DNA from 4 places in the Peribacillus sp. NPDC096622 genome. Region 4 is predicted to be linked to each of the others. Evidence: riboswitches for the same ligand, from Rfam matches in the RefSeq annotation. Region 4 holds a riboswitch; each other region holds the start of a gene.
The links. A riboswitch is a leader RNA that binds a small molecule or an ion and turns the genes downstream of it on or off. The one in region 4 is predicted to bind S-adenosylmethionine.
Positions count from the first base shown of each region.

Region 1: linked by a shared signal. The riboswitch ahead of ACIQYG_RS05455 (methionine ABC transporter ATP-binding protein) and the one ahead of ACIQYG_RS10565 (bifunctional homocysteine S-methyltransferase/methylenetetrahydrofolate reductase) in region 4 are both predicted to bind S-adenosylmethionine.
Region 2: linked by a shared signal. The riboswitch ahead of ACIQYG_RS14510 (Fur-regulated basic protein FbpA) and the one ahead of ACIQYG_RS10565 (bifunctional homocysteine S-methyltransferase/methylenetetrahydrofolate reductase) in region 4 are both predicted to bind S-adenosylmethionine.
Region 3: linked by a shared signal. The riboswitch ahead of ACIQYG_RS06135 (5-methyltetrahydropteroyltriglutamate--homocysteine S-methyltransferase) and the one ahead of ACIQYG_RS10565 (bifunctional homocysteine S-methyltransferase/methylenetetrahydrofolate reductase) in region 4 are both predicted to bind S-adenosylmethionine.

Region 1 covers NZ_JBIWES010000002.1:435,168-439,379, forward strand. Annotated here, with positions in the region: gene ACIQYG_RS05445 (thioredoxin family protein) at 1-205, shown strand, start outside; SAM riboswitch class I at 355-461, shown strand; gene ACIQYG_RS05450 (O-acetylhomoserine aminocarboxypropyltransferase/cysteine synthase family protein) at 562-1,872, shown strand; SAM riboswitch class I at 1,990-2,102, shown strand; gene ACIQYG_RS05455 (methionine ABC transporter ATP-binding protein) at 2,256-3,290, shown strand; gene ACIQYG_RS05460 (methionine ABC transporter permease) at 3,283-3,951, shown strand; gene ACIQYG_RS05465 (MetQ/NlpA family ABC transporter substrate-binding protein) at 3,967-4,212, shown strand, end outside.
Region 2 covers NZ_JBIWES010000007.1:95,989-100,200, reverse strand. Annotated here, with positions in the region: gene ACIQYG_RS14525 (DUF459 domain-containing protein) at 1-343, opposite strand, end outside; gene ACIQYG_RS14520 (GNAT family N-acetyltransferase) at 562-1,068, shown strand; gene ACIQYG_RS14515 (aspartyl-phosphate phosphatase Spo0E family protein) at 1,138-1,332, opposite strand; gene ACIQYG_RS14510 (Fur-regulated basic protein FbpA) at 1,586-1,774, opposite strand; SAM riboswitch class I at 1,950-2,054, opposite strand; TPP riboswitch at 2,211-2,316, shown strand; gene tenA (thiaminase II) at 2,407-3,096, shown strand; gene thiW (energy coupling factor transporter S component ThiW) at 3,109-3,630, shown strand; gene thiD (bifunctional hydroxymethylpyrimidine kinase/phosphomethylpyrimidine kinase) at 3,599-4,212, shown strand, end outside.
Region 3 covers NZ_JBIWES010000002.1:563,731-567,942, forward strand. Annotated here, with positions in the region: gene ACIQYG_RS06130 (hypothetical protein) at 1-445, shown strand, start outside; gene ACIQYG_RS06135 (5-methyltetrahydropteroyltriglutamate--homocysteine S-methyltransferase) at 576-1,679, opposite strand; SAM riboswitch class I at 1,762-1,863, opposite strand; gene ACIQYG_RS06140 (hypothetical protein) at 2,018-2,437, shown strand; gene ACIQYG_RS06145 (glycerol-3-phosphate responsive antiterminator) at 2,611-3,153, shown strand; gene ACIQYG_RS06150 (MIP/aquaporin family protein) at 3,381-4,205, shown strand.
Region 4 covers NZ_JBIWES010000004.1:350,785-354,996, reverse strand. Annotated here, with positions in the region: gene ku (non-homologous end joining protein Ku) at 1-261, shown strand, start outside; gene ACIQYG_RS10570 (MOSC domain-containing protein) at 753-1,403, shown strand; SAM riboswitch class I at 1,515-1,613, shown strand; gene ACIQYG_RS10565 (bifunctional homocysteine S-methyltransferase/methylenetetrahydrofolate reductase) at 1,718-3,565, shown strand; gene metH (methionine synthase) at 3,558-4,212, shown strand, end outside.

The DNA of each region.
Region 1 (4,212 bases), on a different contig from region 4:
CAAGATGCTGACGATAGCCTTGGAGCTTTTCCCGGAATTGAAGGCAGGCAAAATGAATATGAACTATGTCCAAGCAATTGCCGAATCATATGAAATCGAAAGTGTTCCTTGCTTATTGCTTTTCAAAGAAGGACAGCTGCACAAAAAAATATATGCCTTTCAATCCGTTCCTTATTTGTACGGATTGCTTAAGGAAATCAGCTAGGAAACCAATCAGATCCGTGGTTGGTTTCTTTGTTGCGTACATTTGAATGCAAGTTGAAAATAAACAAAGAATATTCTAACAATTCATTGACTGATTTATTCTAAAATGCTATATTTTGAATTAAGTAAAGTAACGGCAGAATTTAATAGTTCTTATCAAGAGTGGCGGAGGGACTGGCCCGACGAAGCCCGGCAACCGGTATAAATTTTATATACGGTGCTAATTCCAGCAGAGTGTTGGCTCTGGTAGATGAGGTGTGTTCTTGAAACCTCTTCTTATTGAAGTGGTTTTTTTGTTTATAAAAGGCCAGATTTCATATAATTCCAATTAAATCCATAAAAAAGAGGAGAATTAATATGTCAGGGAAAAAGTTGCGTTTCGAAACATTGAGTGTTCATGGCGGTCTGCAAGCTGATGAAACAGGTGCCCGTGCAGTTCCTATCTACCAAAGCAATGCATACTTGTTCAAAGACACCGACCATGCAGCGAAATTATTTGGCCTAAAGGAGAATGGCTATATATATACACGGCTTCATAATCCCACGGTCAGCGTTTTTGAGGAAAGAATGGCCTTACTGGAAGGCGGTATCGGCGGATTGGCAACGGCAAGCGGAATGGCGGCCATCTCACTTTCAATCCTGAATATTGCCGCTTCAGGGGATGAGATTGTTTCAGCCTCTACCTTATATGGCGGTACGTATAACCTTTTTGAAAATACTCTTCCTAAATATGGGATAAAAGTGAAATTCGTTTCTCCAGATGACCCTGAAAATTTTAAAAGGGCGATTACGCCAAGAACTAAAGCCATTTTTGCTGAAACGATCGGAAATCCAAGTTTGAGGGTGCTTGATATTGAAGCGGTAGCGAAAATCGCCCATGAAGCCGGCATACCTTTAATCATTGATAATACCTTCGCGACACCGTATCTTTGCAGACCAATTGATTTTGGAGCGGATATCGTCATCCATTCCGCTACAAAATGGCTTCTTGGAAATGGAACGACGCTAGGCGGTGTCATCGTGGATGGAGGGAAATTCGATTGGAACTCGCCAAACTACCCTGGCTTCACGGAGCCTGACCCAAGTTACGACAATCTGGTATACGCCGAGGCAGTTGGACCTGCCGCATTCATAACGAAAGCCCGAGTCCAGTTACTCCGTGATTTGGGCCCTGCGCTAAGTGCCCAAAGTGCATTCCAGTTTACGCTTGGACTTGAAACGCTCCATGTTAGGATGAAAGAGCATCTATCAAACACCAAGTCTGTCATTAAATATTTAAAAAACCATCCTGCCGTGACTTGGGTTTCACATCCCGGTGATGAGGATCATCCCGATAAAGCCCTTGCGGATAAATATTTGCCAAAGGGAGCTGGATCTGTCGTCACATTTGGGATACAAGGTAATCGCGAAGCTGGGGCAAAACTTATCAATTCGGTGGAATTATGGTCCCATGTGGCGAATGTAGGGGATGCGAAGAGCTTGATCATCCACCCAGCCAGTACGACCCATCAACAATTGAATGAGGCAGGTCTTGCAAAAGCGGGTGTGCGTGCCGACCAAGTCCGTTTATCCATTGGGATTGAAAATGTAGAGGATTTAATAGAAGATTTGGAGCAGGCAATTGAAAAGGCGACGAATATCGTCTCCTTGACTTCCAAAACGGTTTAAGCAAAGTTCCTGTTCATTGTTGTACTAGAAATAATATACATTGCGCTCCTTTTTTATCTATGATAAAATTTCACCATACTAAAGAACTTAATGTTGTACAAATATTCTATATATTAGCTCTTATCAAGAGAGGTGGAGGGATGTGCCCGATGAAACCCGGCAACCGACAAGGAGATTTCCTTGGAAAGGTGCCAATTCACACAAAGTTTAATCACTTTGGAAGATGAGAGGAAGGCCTGTTTCTTCACCTGCCTTTCTGCTCATGCAGAAAGGTTTTTTCTATTTTTATGGGGAAAACCTTTGCAGGATATGAGAAACAGACTAATAATGTAGAGAAATCAACTAAGTTCATAGGTTTTATTGGATAAAAGAGGTGAGGATTAATGATTACATTGACGAAAGTCAGTAAGCTTTTCCGAACAGGAAAAGGAAACAGTGAGACGATCAAGGCTGTAAATAATGTGAATGTTGAAATAAATAAAGGCGAGATTTTCGGTATCATCGGTTACAGTGGAGCGGGGAAAAGTACTTTGATCAGAATGCTCAATGGATTGGAAACACCGACAGAGGGATCCGTTGTGGTGGCTGAGAAGGAAATTTCAAAAATTAAAGGGGCTCAGCTCCGTAAGGCCCGTCAAGAAATCAGCATGATTTTCCAACATTTCAATCTATTATGGTCAAGGACCGTTCAGGAAAATATTTCTTTCCCATTGGAAATTGCAGGAGTTTCTAAAACTGAACGAACCAAGCGTGTGAACGAATTGATCAAGTTAGTCGGACTGGAAGGCAGGGAAAAGGCCTATCCTTCACAATTAAGCGGGGGGCAAAAGCAAAGGGTGGGAATTGCCAGGGCTCTGGCAAATGACCCTAAAGTGCTGCTGTGTGATGAAGCGACTTCTGCCTTGGATCCGCAGACTACCGACTCCATACTGGAATTGCTTGTTGACATCAATCAGCGCCTGGGATTGACGATCGTCTTGATAACACATGAAATGCATGTGATTCGTAAAATCTGCCATCGCGTCGCCGTGATGGAAAGCGGGCAAGTTGTTGAACAGGGACCTGTCCTGGATGTTTTCAAGAATCCTAAAGAACAAATGACGAAGCGTTTCGTGCAACAGGTAACGGAACCAGAAGAAACGAAAGAAACGATGGACCATTTGCTCGAACGCTATCCTGCAGGCAAAGTGATTCAATTGACCTTTGTAGGCGATCATGCAGAAAGCCCATTGATCACCAAGCTTGTACGTAACTTCGAGTTGGATGTCAATATCGTTCAAGGTAAGATATCCCAAACAAGAAGCGGTTCATATGGAACATTGTTTATCCATCTAGATGGCAAAGAGGATGAAATGCTCCGCGCAATCGAATTCATTAAAGCACAGCAGGTAGGCGTGGAGGTGATTACTCATGCTTGAAGAATTATTGCCGAATGTTGATTGGGAAGACATTATTGAAGCTACGAGGGAAACGCTTTACATGACAAGCGTCTCTGTAGTGGCAACCTTTTTTATAGGCATAATATTAGGATTGATCCTTTTCCTGACAGGGAAGGGTAATATGTGGGAAAACCGGGCAGTCAACGGGATCATGAGTGCTGTCGTCAATATATTCCGTTCCATTCCATTTCTTATTTTGATCGTGCTGCTCATTCCTTTCACTAAAGCGCTTGTCGGTTCCATGATCGGACAGAACGCTGCACTGCCCGCACTTATTATCGGTGCGGCCCCATTTTATGCGCGTATGGTTGAAATCGGCCTTCGTGAAATCGATAAAGGTGTAATTGAAGCCGCTAAATCGATGGGGGCAAAAACGAGCACGATCATTTGGAAGGTCCTGCTTCCAGAGTCGATGCCTGCCCTTATTTCCGGGATTACGGTAACATCGATTGCATTGGTTGGATATACCGCAATGGCCGGGGTCATCGGTGCAGGCGGGCTTGGTAATCTAGCCTATTTGGAGGGTTATCAAAGAAATCAAAATGACGTTACGCTTGTAGCGACGATCGTTATTCTAATTATCGTCTTCATAATTCAAATTATTGGAGATGTGATTACATCTAAATTGGACAAAAGATAAAGGGAGATGAATAGGATGAAAAAGTTTTTAGGATTTGCATTAATTTTAGTGTTATCCATCGCTTTGGCTGCTTGTGGAAGTGAAAAGGATAAAAGCGGCAGCGATATGGAAAAAGAATCGAAGAAAATAGTTGTAGGGGCATCCAATGTTCCGCATGCTGAAATCCTTGAGGAAGCTAAGCCGCTTCTTAAAGAAAAAGGAATCGAATTGGAAATCGAAACGTTCCAGGACTATGTTTTACCGAATAAGGCGTTGAATGAT
Region 2 (4,212 bases), on a different contig from region 4:
TACTATTGATCAAGTCATTCGTTCCAATAAAAATGATGAAAGTATCGGCTTCATCAAGTTTCGTTTTAATGCGGTAATCATCAAGCTGTTTCATCACCCCATCCGTTTCCTGGCCTTTTATACCGTAATTCCAAAAACTCACTTTTTGCTCCGATTGCGGATCATTCAATTCATCCTCAAGGCCTTCTATATATCCTTCCCCGTTTTTATCCCCTTTTCCGTAGGTTAATGAATCTCCAAAAGCCATGACCCTTTGCACATCTTCCGACTCCGAGGCCTGGAATTCATATGCAGCAAAACATATAACCAGTACAATAATCAATAAACCTGCCAATTTTTTCATTTGGTTCTCCTCTTGTCTTTTTACTAGAAGTATTTAGTCTTTTACATACCCAAAAATCTGAAGTCTTAACATAAAAAAGAATTGTCAGATAAAGAGTAATGAGTGTATGATAATATAAAACTTTCAATGGATTGGGTGTCGTTCACCGTCCCTAAAACCAAAAACGGGATTACCCTTCATTCTGGAGATTGAATAAATGATAGTTAGGAGTTTAAATCATGGAAGAGAACATAGAGTTTAGAGAGGCAGAACTATCTGATCTACCCAGAATTGTTGAAATATATAATTCGACAATTGCTTCAAGAATGGTCACGGCAGATACGGAACCTGTATCCGTCCAATCGAGGGTTAAATGGTTTGAGGAACATCATTCAGAAAGTAGACCGCTATATATCATTACTATAGAAGGGAAAACTGCTGGATGGATGAGCTTTCAATCCTTCTATGGCCGACCGGCATATAAGTCCACTGCGGAAATCAGCATTTATATTGATGATTATTTCCGGGGAAAAGGAATCGGACAAATTTCGATTCGAAAGGCAATTGAATTGTGTCCAAAATTAGGTATTAAGACTTTATTGGGTTTCATTTTCGCCCACAATGCACCGAGCCTTAAGCTTTTTTCCAAATTTGGGTTTGAAGAATGGGCACATTTACCTCAAGTTGCCGAGCTGGATGGCATTGAGCGGGATTTGATCATTCTTGGTAAACGTGTCGATATTTAATATATAATTCTTTAGAGCTATTGCCTTGAGCAGTAGCTTTTCAGATTAATACAGGTCGAATTGGCTAATTTAAAAATACCTATTTGCTTTTTGAAAGGAAAAATACTCAGAATCCCTTTTACTTGCTAATGCATTTAATAGCCTATCCAATTCTTGACTGGCTTGAACAGTTACCAGACTTGTTAAGCCGTAAATCGCTCCCAACTTTATCATTTCCTGTCTCTTTTCTTCTACTTTTTCTACAGTTACCTTACGGCAAGGCACTATAGCCACCTCCCATTAATTCAATATTTTTACACTTTCATCATAATGAAACCACTAGTTAAAATCAACTATTTTCCAGGAATAAAATGTGTTATTTTATAGGTCAAATGTGACAAAACACCTATTCCACTCTTTAATTATGTATATTTTGTGTCGTTTTCTATTAAACGCAAAAAAAGCATCCACTAGTGTAGACTGCGAATGCTTACATCATATCCCTTATCCATGAACCAAAAATATAGTATATCGCTTACTATGTCATCCATTCAGAAGGTGACTCGTTATTGGGTCTATTTATAACAATCTTATATTCATCTTCAAGTACTTTTAATGGGGCATCATAAAGGTGCCTTTCATCAGAGGTTTTGTATACTCCATTGGCCAATAGCTCTTCAATGAGCTTTGCCTTCCTCTGTTCAATCCTCTTAAATAATTCTGCCATGTAAATGGCTCCTTTCCTAGTCGTCCTTGAGCCTGCTTCTAGTTAGCTAAACTTTATCAACTTGTTTGATTTCACCAAATTATATATACCTTTTCTATTATGTCACTAAACGTTATTTCCCAAAAATAAAAGCCCCTTCCAATTTAAGAAGAGGCTGACAGTGTCCGTACGGCTCTTCTTATCTTCCAAGCATATGCTTGTTGGATTTAGCACAGTTCCCAAAACGGGTCCGCTGCCGAGGTTTCTTAGGGCCAAGTCCCTCCACCTCTCTGGATAAGAATTCGATATATAATGATGTAGAAACGATTCTATCCTAATAATCATCAAAAGTCAATTACCTGGTTCTCCCTTTTTTCCTGGAATAAAGGGAACCCTGTTTCAAATACGTATTGCATTTTCTTGTCTTTCTGATATGATGTCAGTAATTACATACAATTCACACCACTAGGGGAGTCTTTTTTTAAGACTGAGATGGAATTAGTTCCGGACCCTTTGAACCTGAACCGGCTCATACCGGCGGAGGGAAGTGGATGATATCGTCCATTTACAGACTATATCCATCTACCCCGTTCCGTATTCAGGAACGGGGTTTTTTATTTAACAAAGGGATCCATTCTAAAGGAGGATGAACAATGGAGAATACAAAATTAGAAACATTCAGTGATAGACTGCATGCAAGGGCAAAAGAGATTTGGAAAAGGAACCATTCACATCCCTTTGTCCAGGCAATTGGAAACGGCACGCTTCCTGAAAAGAAATTTGCCTATTACCTGAAGCAGGATTATATCTATCTCATGGATTATTCCAAGCTCTTTGCTTTAGGTGCCATCAAAGCCCATAACATCGAAACCATGGCAAAGTTTGCGAATATTTTAAATGAAACCCTTCAAGTGGAAATGGATATCCATCGGCATTATGCTTCCGAATTCGGGATCAGTTCCAAGGAATTGGAAAATACAGAACCTACTCCAACCACTTTAGCCTATACAGGTTACATGCTAAATGCAGCTCAGCATGGGACTTTAGCAGACTTGATCGCCTGTCTCCTGCCCTGCGCTTGGGATTATTATGAAATCGGTTTGCTATTAAAAGAACAAAATGGAGCAGCTTTGGAAAACAACCGCTACGCAGATTGGATAAGATCCTATTCGTCTCCTGAATTCGGGGAAGCACATAAGTGGCTGATCGCTTTGTTGGAAGAATTGACGGAAGGCATGCCTGAAAAGGAACTTCTTAGATTAGAAAAGCACTTTTTGGTTACTTCCCGATATGAATATTTATTCTGGGATATGGTTCAAAATGAGCAGGATTGGCCGCTGTAGGTGGATGACATGATGAATCCTATCAAGAAACTGACGTTGACTGCCATGATCACGGCTTTAACGACGCTGACCAGTTCATTTATTTTCATACCTGCAGGATTTGCAAAAATCTTTCCTATTCAGCATCTGGCAAATGTCCTGACGGCTGTTCTATTGGGGCCTGCCTATGCTGTAACACAAGCTTTTTTAGTTTCCATCATTAGAAACATGTCTGGTACCGGTTCAATTTTCGCCTTTCCCGGAAGCATGATCGGTGCACTTTTGGCTGCCATCCTTTACCAAAAAACACAAAACTTAAAATTCGCCTGTTTAGGGGAAGTGATCGGGACCGGCATTCTCGGTTCCCTAGCCTGTTATCCACTTGCAACCCTCCTATTGGGAGAAAAAGCTGCTCTTTTTGGTTTTTTACCGGCTTTTATGTTCAGTTCATTCGCAGGTGCGATTTTAGCTTTCATATTACTTAAAATACTGATAAAAAATAATTATATGAAGGGGTTTTTTTATGAAAACAGCATTAACCATCGCCGGCTCTGATTCAGGGGGCGGTGCTGGAATACAAGCGGATTTAAAAACATTTTCTGCACATGGTGTATTTGGAATGTCCGCCATCACAGCCGTAACCGCACAAAACACAATGGAAGTCCGTTCAGTACAGCCAATTGAAACAGCTATCATATCGGATCAAATTGCAGCTATATTTGAAGATATTCGTGTCGATGCAGTAAAAATAGGCATGCTTGGATCAAAAGAAATCGTGGAAACGGTCGCTGCGTCCCTTAAAGCCTTCATGCCTGCCATCGTTATCCTTGACCCTGTCATGATTTCCAAAAGCGGCCACCATTTGCTCGACGAAAAGGCTGTCTCTGCCTTAAAAATGGAGTTGCTTCCGCTTGCAACACTTGTTACACCAAATGTACCGGAAGCGGAAGTACTTACTGGCTTCTCGATTCGGACGAAACAAGATTTCTACAGAGCATGCATTTCAATACAAGAAATGGGTCCCAAAGCCGTTTTACTTAAAGGGGGCCATGCAGCAGGAAATCCAAATGATCTTTTTTATGATGGGACTGACTTCCACTGGATCAAGGGAGAGCGCATTCATACAAAAAACACTCA
Region 3 (4,212 bases), on a different contig from region 4:
TTTCTTTGTTACGATCTTTGGGGGATCAGAAAAGAAAATCTTGATCGGTTGTGGTAATAAGCTTTTCGCCTTTCGGAACATAGAAGTGAGGAAATATTATTTTTGGAATGGGACTTGCGAGTTCAAGGGATTGAAACATGATAATCGATTGACGAATACGCTGATCTATTTAGGGGGGGCTATCTTTAATTTGATCAGCATGCTGATCATATATAGCTTAGTGTATCAGAATATCCTGGACAGCTCGGTAATCTGGTATCAATTTATCTATTTTTCATTCTATATTATGTTTTTCTCCTTGTTTCCTATGTATTTCTCGGACGGATCGCCTAGTGATGGGAAGGCTGCGGAATTGGCCTTGAGGAACAAGCTGGAAGATAGGGTGACGGATGATATATTTGTGAAGAAAATGGATGATGATGATGATGATGATAGCTGCAAGTAAAAAGGGACGTGCAGGTGGCCGTTCTTTTTTTGTTTGCTTTCGGATTTTAAGTGTAAACCTAATCGGCACGCTTAAAGCCGATTAGGTTGTATGAATCCTGTAAATAAGTTTTAAAGCCTACGGAAAATAATCATTCCCATACTTCTTTTGCTGCTTCAACGACGAATTTCAGCTTTTCCCATTGCTGATCTTCGGTTAGCTTGTTGCCGTGATGGGTGGAGGCGAAGCCGCATTGAGGGCTTAAGCATAATTGTTCGAGCGGAACGAATTCCGAGGCTTCTTTGATGCGTGCCTTAACAGCTTCCTTGTCTTCGATTTCTCCATTTTTTGAAGTGACGACTCCCAGGACGACACGTGCTCCGCCATTTGGAATGTATTCCAATGGTTTGAAATCCCCTGAGCGTTGATCATCATATTCCAAGAAGAATCCATCCACTTTTTCTTTTGCCAATAAAGTTGGGGCGATACGGGCATAGCTTCCTTCAAACGCCCATGTCGACTGGTAGTTTCCGCGACATAGGTGGGTAGTGACGACAAGGTCTTCTGGTTTGCCTTCCAATGCTCCATTAATGACACGAAGTGCAAGATCAATTAACTGTTCCCTCGTATATTTTCCATCTTTGAACTGGAAATCTGGAGCTGAAAGTCTGGCAATATATACATCATCCAATTGAAGATAACGCACACCTGCTTCATAAAAGGCATTCAAAGCATGCTGATAGGCTTTGATGATATCATTTGCATATTCTTCAATATCAGGGTAGATGTCTGCATTATGAATGCCTGCAGCAAATAATTGATTCGGACTGGGAATGGTTTGCTTGGCAACTGCACGTCCGTTCACGATTTGGTCCAATTCAATGAAATCACGAATGAAGGGATGTTCAGGGTTGAATGAAACCTTCCCGGTATTGCGGACATTATATCTCTCAGTTTCCACACCATCGAATGTGAGGCCTTTTTCAGTAACATATCCCTCGATGCCATTTAAATGTTCGAGGAAGTCAAAGTGCCACCATGTTCGCCTGAACTCACCGTCCGTAACGGCCTCTAATCCAACTTCAATTTGTTTATCGACAATCCGTTTGATTTCTTCGGTTTCAACTTCACGAAGCCGCTCTGCCGAAAGGGTACCATCCCTAAATTGTTTCCTGGCAATATGTAAACGTTCTGGTCTTAATAAACTTCCGACGTGGTCCGCCCTGAATGGTGCTTTCGTTAATGTGATGGACATGTTGCATTCCTTCTTTCCTTTTAAAAATAAAAAACCTCTTCTTAAAAATAAGAAGAGGTGTTGGCAACAAAGCTATATACTCTTCTTATCTTCAAGATTTTACACTTCTGGAATTAGCACAGTACAAGATCAGTCTGTTGCTGAGGCATCAAAGGGCCAGTCCCTCCACCTCTCTGGATAAGAGTTGTCTATTAAATTAACTATGACTATACAGGTAGTTTTTATGAAGGTCAAGGGCTGGAGCTGGAATATTTAGAATATACCGTTTATTGATTCGGGCTGAAGTATTAACCGCATCAGGGAATCCGGCATATGCTTTGAGTGGGGGGAATGCAAGGATGAGTCCATTCAAAAGTGGCATACCGATAACGGTAACTGAAGCCATGATAGAGAGAATCATAAAAATGAAATCATCTGGCCAGGAAATTAAAGTCGAGATTACACCAAAGCATATTGTGCTTTCCGGAACGATGGAAGTGAAGAAAATGATGTTTAAGAAAGACGTAGCTTTCCGGATTACATTAAAACCGGTTCATGTGGAAGGAAGAACGATTACGTTTGAATTAGTGGGAATGGAACCAATTGACAGTAATTTCATCAACCAAAGGATATTTAACAGACCGCCATTTTTTGAATATGAAAAAAGAGCGATCAAAATGAATGCTAATGCGTGGAGCATCGTGAGAAAAATTCCCATTGGCACAATTAAATCGTATGAACTCGTCGAAGGTGCTTTGAAAATGAAACTTTCTTTATGATTTAAGGGGATATTTTACATACATCCTTAGCTGCAATCTATAAAGAGTGTGCCAGTTATGTTAGTGTTAAGATGACATTGTTCATGAAAAAAATGTGTTTGATAAATCAAGCTCTTTAAAATATACTAAATGACTTGAAGTTTTGAGTTTTTCTGGGAATGAGGAGGATAATAATGGATCAAAAGATTTTGCCTGCTTCGGCAAGCATGAAGGATTTTGAAAGATTTCTAGAAAGTTCCTATGAAATAGGTGTGTTTCTTGATTTGCATATATCACAATTGAAAAATGTAAGCATGATGGCAAAGCAGCATAATAAGAAAATGATCTATCATGTCGATTTGATCCATGGCATAAGAAGCGATGAGTACGCGACAGAATTCATTTGTCAGGAATATAATCCCTATGGGCTGATTTCTACCAAATCAAACGTTATATTGAAGGCGAAGCAAAAGGGGGTCATTGCCATCCAGCGAATCTTTTTAATAGACTCACATGCGCTTGAGAAAAGTTATAAGCTGGTGCAGAAAACCAAGCCGGATTATATCGAAGTACTGCCGGGCGCTATGCCATGGATGATAAAAGAAGTGAAGGAACGGTTGCAGACACCGATTTTTGCAGGTGGCCTCATACGTACTTCGGATGAAGTCCTGAATGCCCTTGATGCCGGGGCGTCGTCAATCACCACTTCAAAAACTGAATTATGGGATATCGTCTAATAGGGGGAAATTGAAAAAAATTACAGAAAAATAGATTAATTTTTTTCACAAAATATTGACAGCGTTTTCATAACCTAGTATATTTTACAGTACAAGTTAATAAATGTGACGGAGACTAGGAGATTCACAACAGATCTATTCATAATTTTTTTATGAAGATAGTTCTGCTGCGAATCTCCTTTTATTTGTTGGTAAGGTTTAAAAATTTATCAGGGGAGGCGTTAATCATGACTCCATTTTGGGGAGAAGTGTTAGGTACGATGATATTGGTTTTATTCGGGGCAGGTATTGGTGCTGGTTCATCCTTAAAGGGCTCCTATGCAAAAGATGCCGGCTGGATCGTTATCACGATTGCGTGGGGATTGGCTGTTACCATGGGTGTTTTTGCAGTGGGGTCCATAAGCGGGGCGCATTTAAACCCGGCGGTCACATTAGGGTTTGCCGTTATTGGAGAATTTCCTTGGAGTGATGTGCCCGGTTATATCGTTGCCCAAATGATTGGCGCGATCCTTGGCGCAACTCTAGTATTCCTGCACTATTTGCCACACTGGAAAGCTACGGATGATCCAGGAGCGAAGCTTGGTGTGTTCGCGACTTCGCCTGCGATCCCGCACACATTTTCAAATCTATTAAGTGAGATGATTGGAACTTTCATCCTTATTCTTGGTTTATTATTTATAGGTGCCAATGATTTTACAGAGGGCCTAAACCCATTCGCAGTCGGGTTATTGATTGTCGTGATCGGGATGTCACTTGGGGGTACGACAGGATACGCCATTAACCCGGCCCGCGACCTGGGGCCGCGCATCGCTCACTTTTTGCTGCCGATACCTGGTAAAGGCAATTCCAATTGGGGGTATTCATGGATTCCGGTCGTTGGACCGATTGTTGGGGGTTCACTTGGTGCCGTTTGTTATAAAGCATTCTTTATGGGGGAAATAACGGCAGGATTTTGGTCTGTTTTGGGTGCAAGCCTGGTACTATTGATATTAGCCTATGCTTTTGGTAAAAAACAGTCACATGAATTGGATAGCAGAAATATCGCTAGTTAATTAAAAG
Region 4 (4,212 bases):
TTATTGATAGATCAATTAACGACTACTTTCGATCCGACAAAATACACCGATGACTATCGAACCGCGTTACTAGAATTGATTGAATCAAAGAAAACGGGACAGACGACGATTACAGCCAAAACTAAAGAACCAGTTTCCAACAATGTAACCGATTTAATGGAGGCATTACAGGCATCCATAGACCGTACGAAACATGATGAACCGGAAAAGAAAAAGACGACGCGAAAGAAAGCGGCACCGAAAAAAAAGAAACAAGCTTAAACAGGAAGCTGAGCGGAAGACGCATGATGTCGCTCGGCTTTCTGCATGTTTTAGCAAGGAATCAGGCTTCTAATAAGGAAATGATAGGGACCTGACAGGGAGGAAGGAAGGTACGAATTGTTAAGTCAATCACGACGCAAGAAATTGAATGGGATTAAAAGAAAAAAGTGGAAGTAAATGAAAGCAAAAAAATTCGCTCCCTAAAGAGCGACAATGAGGAATTCAATCGTGAAAATCAACATATAGGCGAACGGTTGTAGTTTTCGACTATATATTGTGTTCATATTCTACCATATTTAATTCTGAAATAGCAACAAAATTACTGAAACTAACCTATGAATTTTTCTGGAAATCAATGATATTTCGCCCATTTAACGGCCCATGTGGCTTTTTCATTTCATATACATAAAAAAGCTACTGAATAAAATGGATTTTTAGTATAATTTATACATATAAGATGATATAAATTAATTATGAATGGAAGATGCAAAATGGAAAATGGAAAAATCAAATCACTTCATGCGGGGAAGCCGAAACATGAAACTTTTTCGAATATCGATATCTTTTCAGCCATGGATAAACAAGCACAGGATAATCTGACAGTGACTAAAGCAGGCATAATGGGTGATGGTGTGGGTAATGTAAAGTTCCATGGAGGTCCTGATCGGGCTTTGTGCTTTTACCCATTTGAGCATTATTCATTATGGAATGAAAAATTCTCTAAAAAGCTGGATATCCCTGCATTCGGTGAAAATTTAACCATAGCGGGGATGAGGGAAGAAACAACGTATATCGGCGATATTTACCAAATAGGCGATGTGATTGTTCAAATTAACCAGGGGAGGATACCTTGTTCGACCATTTCCCACTTCAATCAAGAACCTAAGTTTTTGGAACTCGTGCTGAAAACGAGTTTCACTGGTTATTTTGCAAGAGTACTTAAAGAAGGAACGATAAATAAACAAAACGAGATTGTGCTAATAGACCGTTTGCAAGAAAAAATTTCAGTTCATTATGCATCAGAGGTCATCCTTCATAAACGAGATGGGCTGGAAGGCGCTAAGGCTTTACTTACACTAGACTCGTTAGCGGAAGACTGGAAACAAAGGATCTTGAAGAGGGTTCAAGCTGCAAAAGATTGAATGATTTTTGCAAAAGTGAAAAAAATGTCGATCAGGTATTGAAATTGACAGATTATTAATGTAAATTAAGTATAATCAAATTTTGAAATCTTTTGAAAATTATATAAATGGATCTTATCGAGAGAGGTGGAGGGACTGGCCCGAAGAAACCTCAGCAACCAGCTTAGGCAAAGGTGCTAAATCCAGCAAGCAGAGCTTGATAGATGAGGAGAATGTTTCAAAAAACCTTCTTCTTTGAGAAGGTTTTTTTTCTTTTTCTCTCATACTCATAGACTACGACAAAAACAGGAATGTTTTTGAGAGAGGGTGTAATGATGAATTTTCGTAAAGAATTGAAAGAAAGAATGCTGGTTGGGGAAGGGGCAATGGGGACCTTGCTTTATTCTAATGGCATCGATCAATGTTATGAGGAATTAAACTGCACGAACCCAGATCAAATAGAGTCCATCCACCGTGCCTATCTGGAAGCTGGTGCAGATATCCTTCAATCGAATACATACGGAGCCAATTTCAATAAATTGAAACGGTATGGACTTGAAGACGAAGTGAGCAGAATCAATCGCCAGGGAGTCATTCTCGCTAAAAAAGCGGCAAAAGGAAAGGCATACGTCTTCGGTACCATAGGGGCACAGCGGAGTATCAGGAAATCGGATTTAAGCATGGAAGAGATAAAACGCGGTTTTCGTGAACAGCTATACAGTCTGTTGATGGAAAACCCTGATGGGATTCTCTTGGAAACATTTTATGACCTGGAAGAACTGGAAACCGTCCTGCAAATCGTTAAAAATGAAACTGGACTGCCGATCATCGCAAATGTCTCGATGCATGAACTGGGTAATCTTCAAAATGGAATCCATTTAAATGAAGCCTTTCAAAAACTCGAGCAATTAGGTGCCGATGTGGTTGGTGTGAATTGCCGTCTCGGTCCACATCATATGATTCGGGCCTTGGAAGAAGTGAGTTTGCCAAAGCAAGCAGCGATTGCCATTTACCCTAACGCAAGCCTGCCGGATTATGTCGATGGAAGGCTCGTTTATAAAGCTGTGCCGGAATATTTCGGTTCTAGTGCCCTGGAACTTCGTGAGCAAGGTGCCGTGATCATAGGAGGGTGCTGCGGAACGACTCCACTGCATATTCAAGCTGTAAAGAATGCAATTGGAAGTTTGGCTCCCGTGAAAGAGAAATTTACGAAATCCCGCGAAATAGAAATAATTGAAGTGAACGATAGGGAATTGGAACTTCCCCTTTACGAAAAAGCCAAAACAGAAAGGACGATTCTTGTTGAGCTTGATCCACCGAAAAAGCTAGGAATAGAGAGCTTCATGACTGGTGCTGAGGTTTTGAAAAAAGCAGGGGTCGATTCCATTACATTAGCGGATAATTCACTAGCCTCCCCGAGGATATCGAATGATGCACTGGCTAATTTACTGAAGAACCAATTGAATATAAAGCCGATGGTGCATATAACATGCCGTGATCGAAATTTGATTGGCCTGCAGTCACATTTAATGGGTCTGCAGACAGTGGGGCTGAACGAAATATTGATCATCACCGGAGACCCTTCAAAAATTGGGGACTTCCCGGGTGCCACTTCGGTTTATGATTTATCTTCCTTTGACCTGATAAGTATGGTCAAACAATTTAATGAAGGCCTTTCCTATTCCGGTCAAAGTTTGGGCCAGCGGGCAAATTTTAAAATTGCGGCAGCTTTTAATCCCAATGTGAAATATCTGGATAAAGCCGTACTGAGAATGGAAAAGAAGATTGCCTGCGGTGCTCAATCCTTTTTGACACAGCCAATTTATTCCGTGGAGCAGATCGAAGAAGTATATGAAGCTACAAAGCATTTAGAAACCCCAATTTTCATCGGTATCATGCCCTTGACAAGCACTCGGAACGCCGAATTCATCCATAATGAGATCCCAGGCATCAAATTGCCTGATAATGTTAGAAGGGCCATGGCTTTAGCGGGGGATGATCCTGTAAAGTCAAGGATTGAAGGGGTGAATATTGCGCGGGAACTTGTGGACGCGGCAAGGGAAAAATTCAAGGGGATTTATTTAATCACTCCGTTCCTTCGCTATGAAATGACGGCGGAACTAACGAAATATATTAGAAAAGTCGATAGTAAACAGACATCAGAGGTGGCAGTACATGAATAAAAAAGCGATTCAAGATCAGTTAAATTCTAAGATTCTCCTTCTTGACGGAGCGATGGGAACGATGCTTCAAGCGGAGAATTTAACGGCTGGGGATTTTGGCGGGGAACAATTCGAGGGCTGCAATGAGTATTTATCACTGACGCAACCGGAAATCATCCAATCCATTCATGAAAAATATTTAGCAGCGGGTGCAGACATCATTGAAACAAACACCTTCGGAGCGACCAGCATCGTTCTTGAGGAATACCAAATAAGCACGATCGCCTACAAGCTAAATAAAATTTCAGCTGAGCTTGCCGTTAAAGCTTGTGAGAAGTATTCAAATGATGAATGGCCAAGGTATGTGGCTGGCTCGATGGGCCCCACTACAAAAACGCTTTCCGTAACGGGGGGAACGACTTTTGATATTTTAACCGATTCTTATGAAGAACAGGCACTGGGTCTCTTGGATGGCGGTGTAGACTTGCTATTGGTGGAAACCTGTCAGGATATGCTTAATGTCAAGGCTGCCTTTTCTGGAATCAAGGCAGCATTCGCTAAAACGGGAAGAGATGTGCCTGTCATCATATCAGGAACGATCGAACCGATGGGAACGACACTTGCTGGCCAGTCCATAGAAGCTTTTTATTTATCGGTTGAACATATGA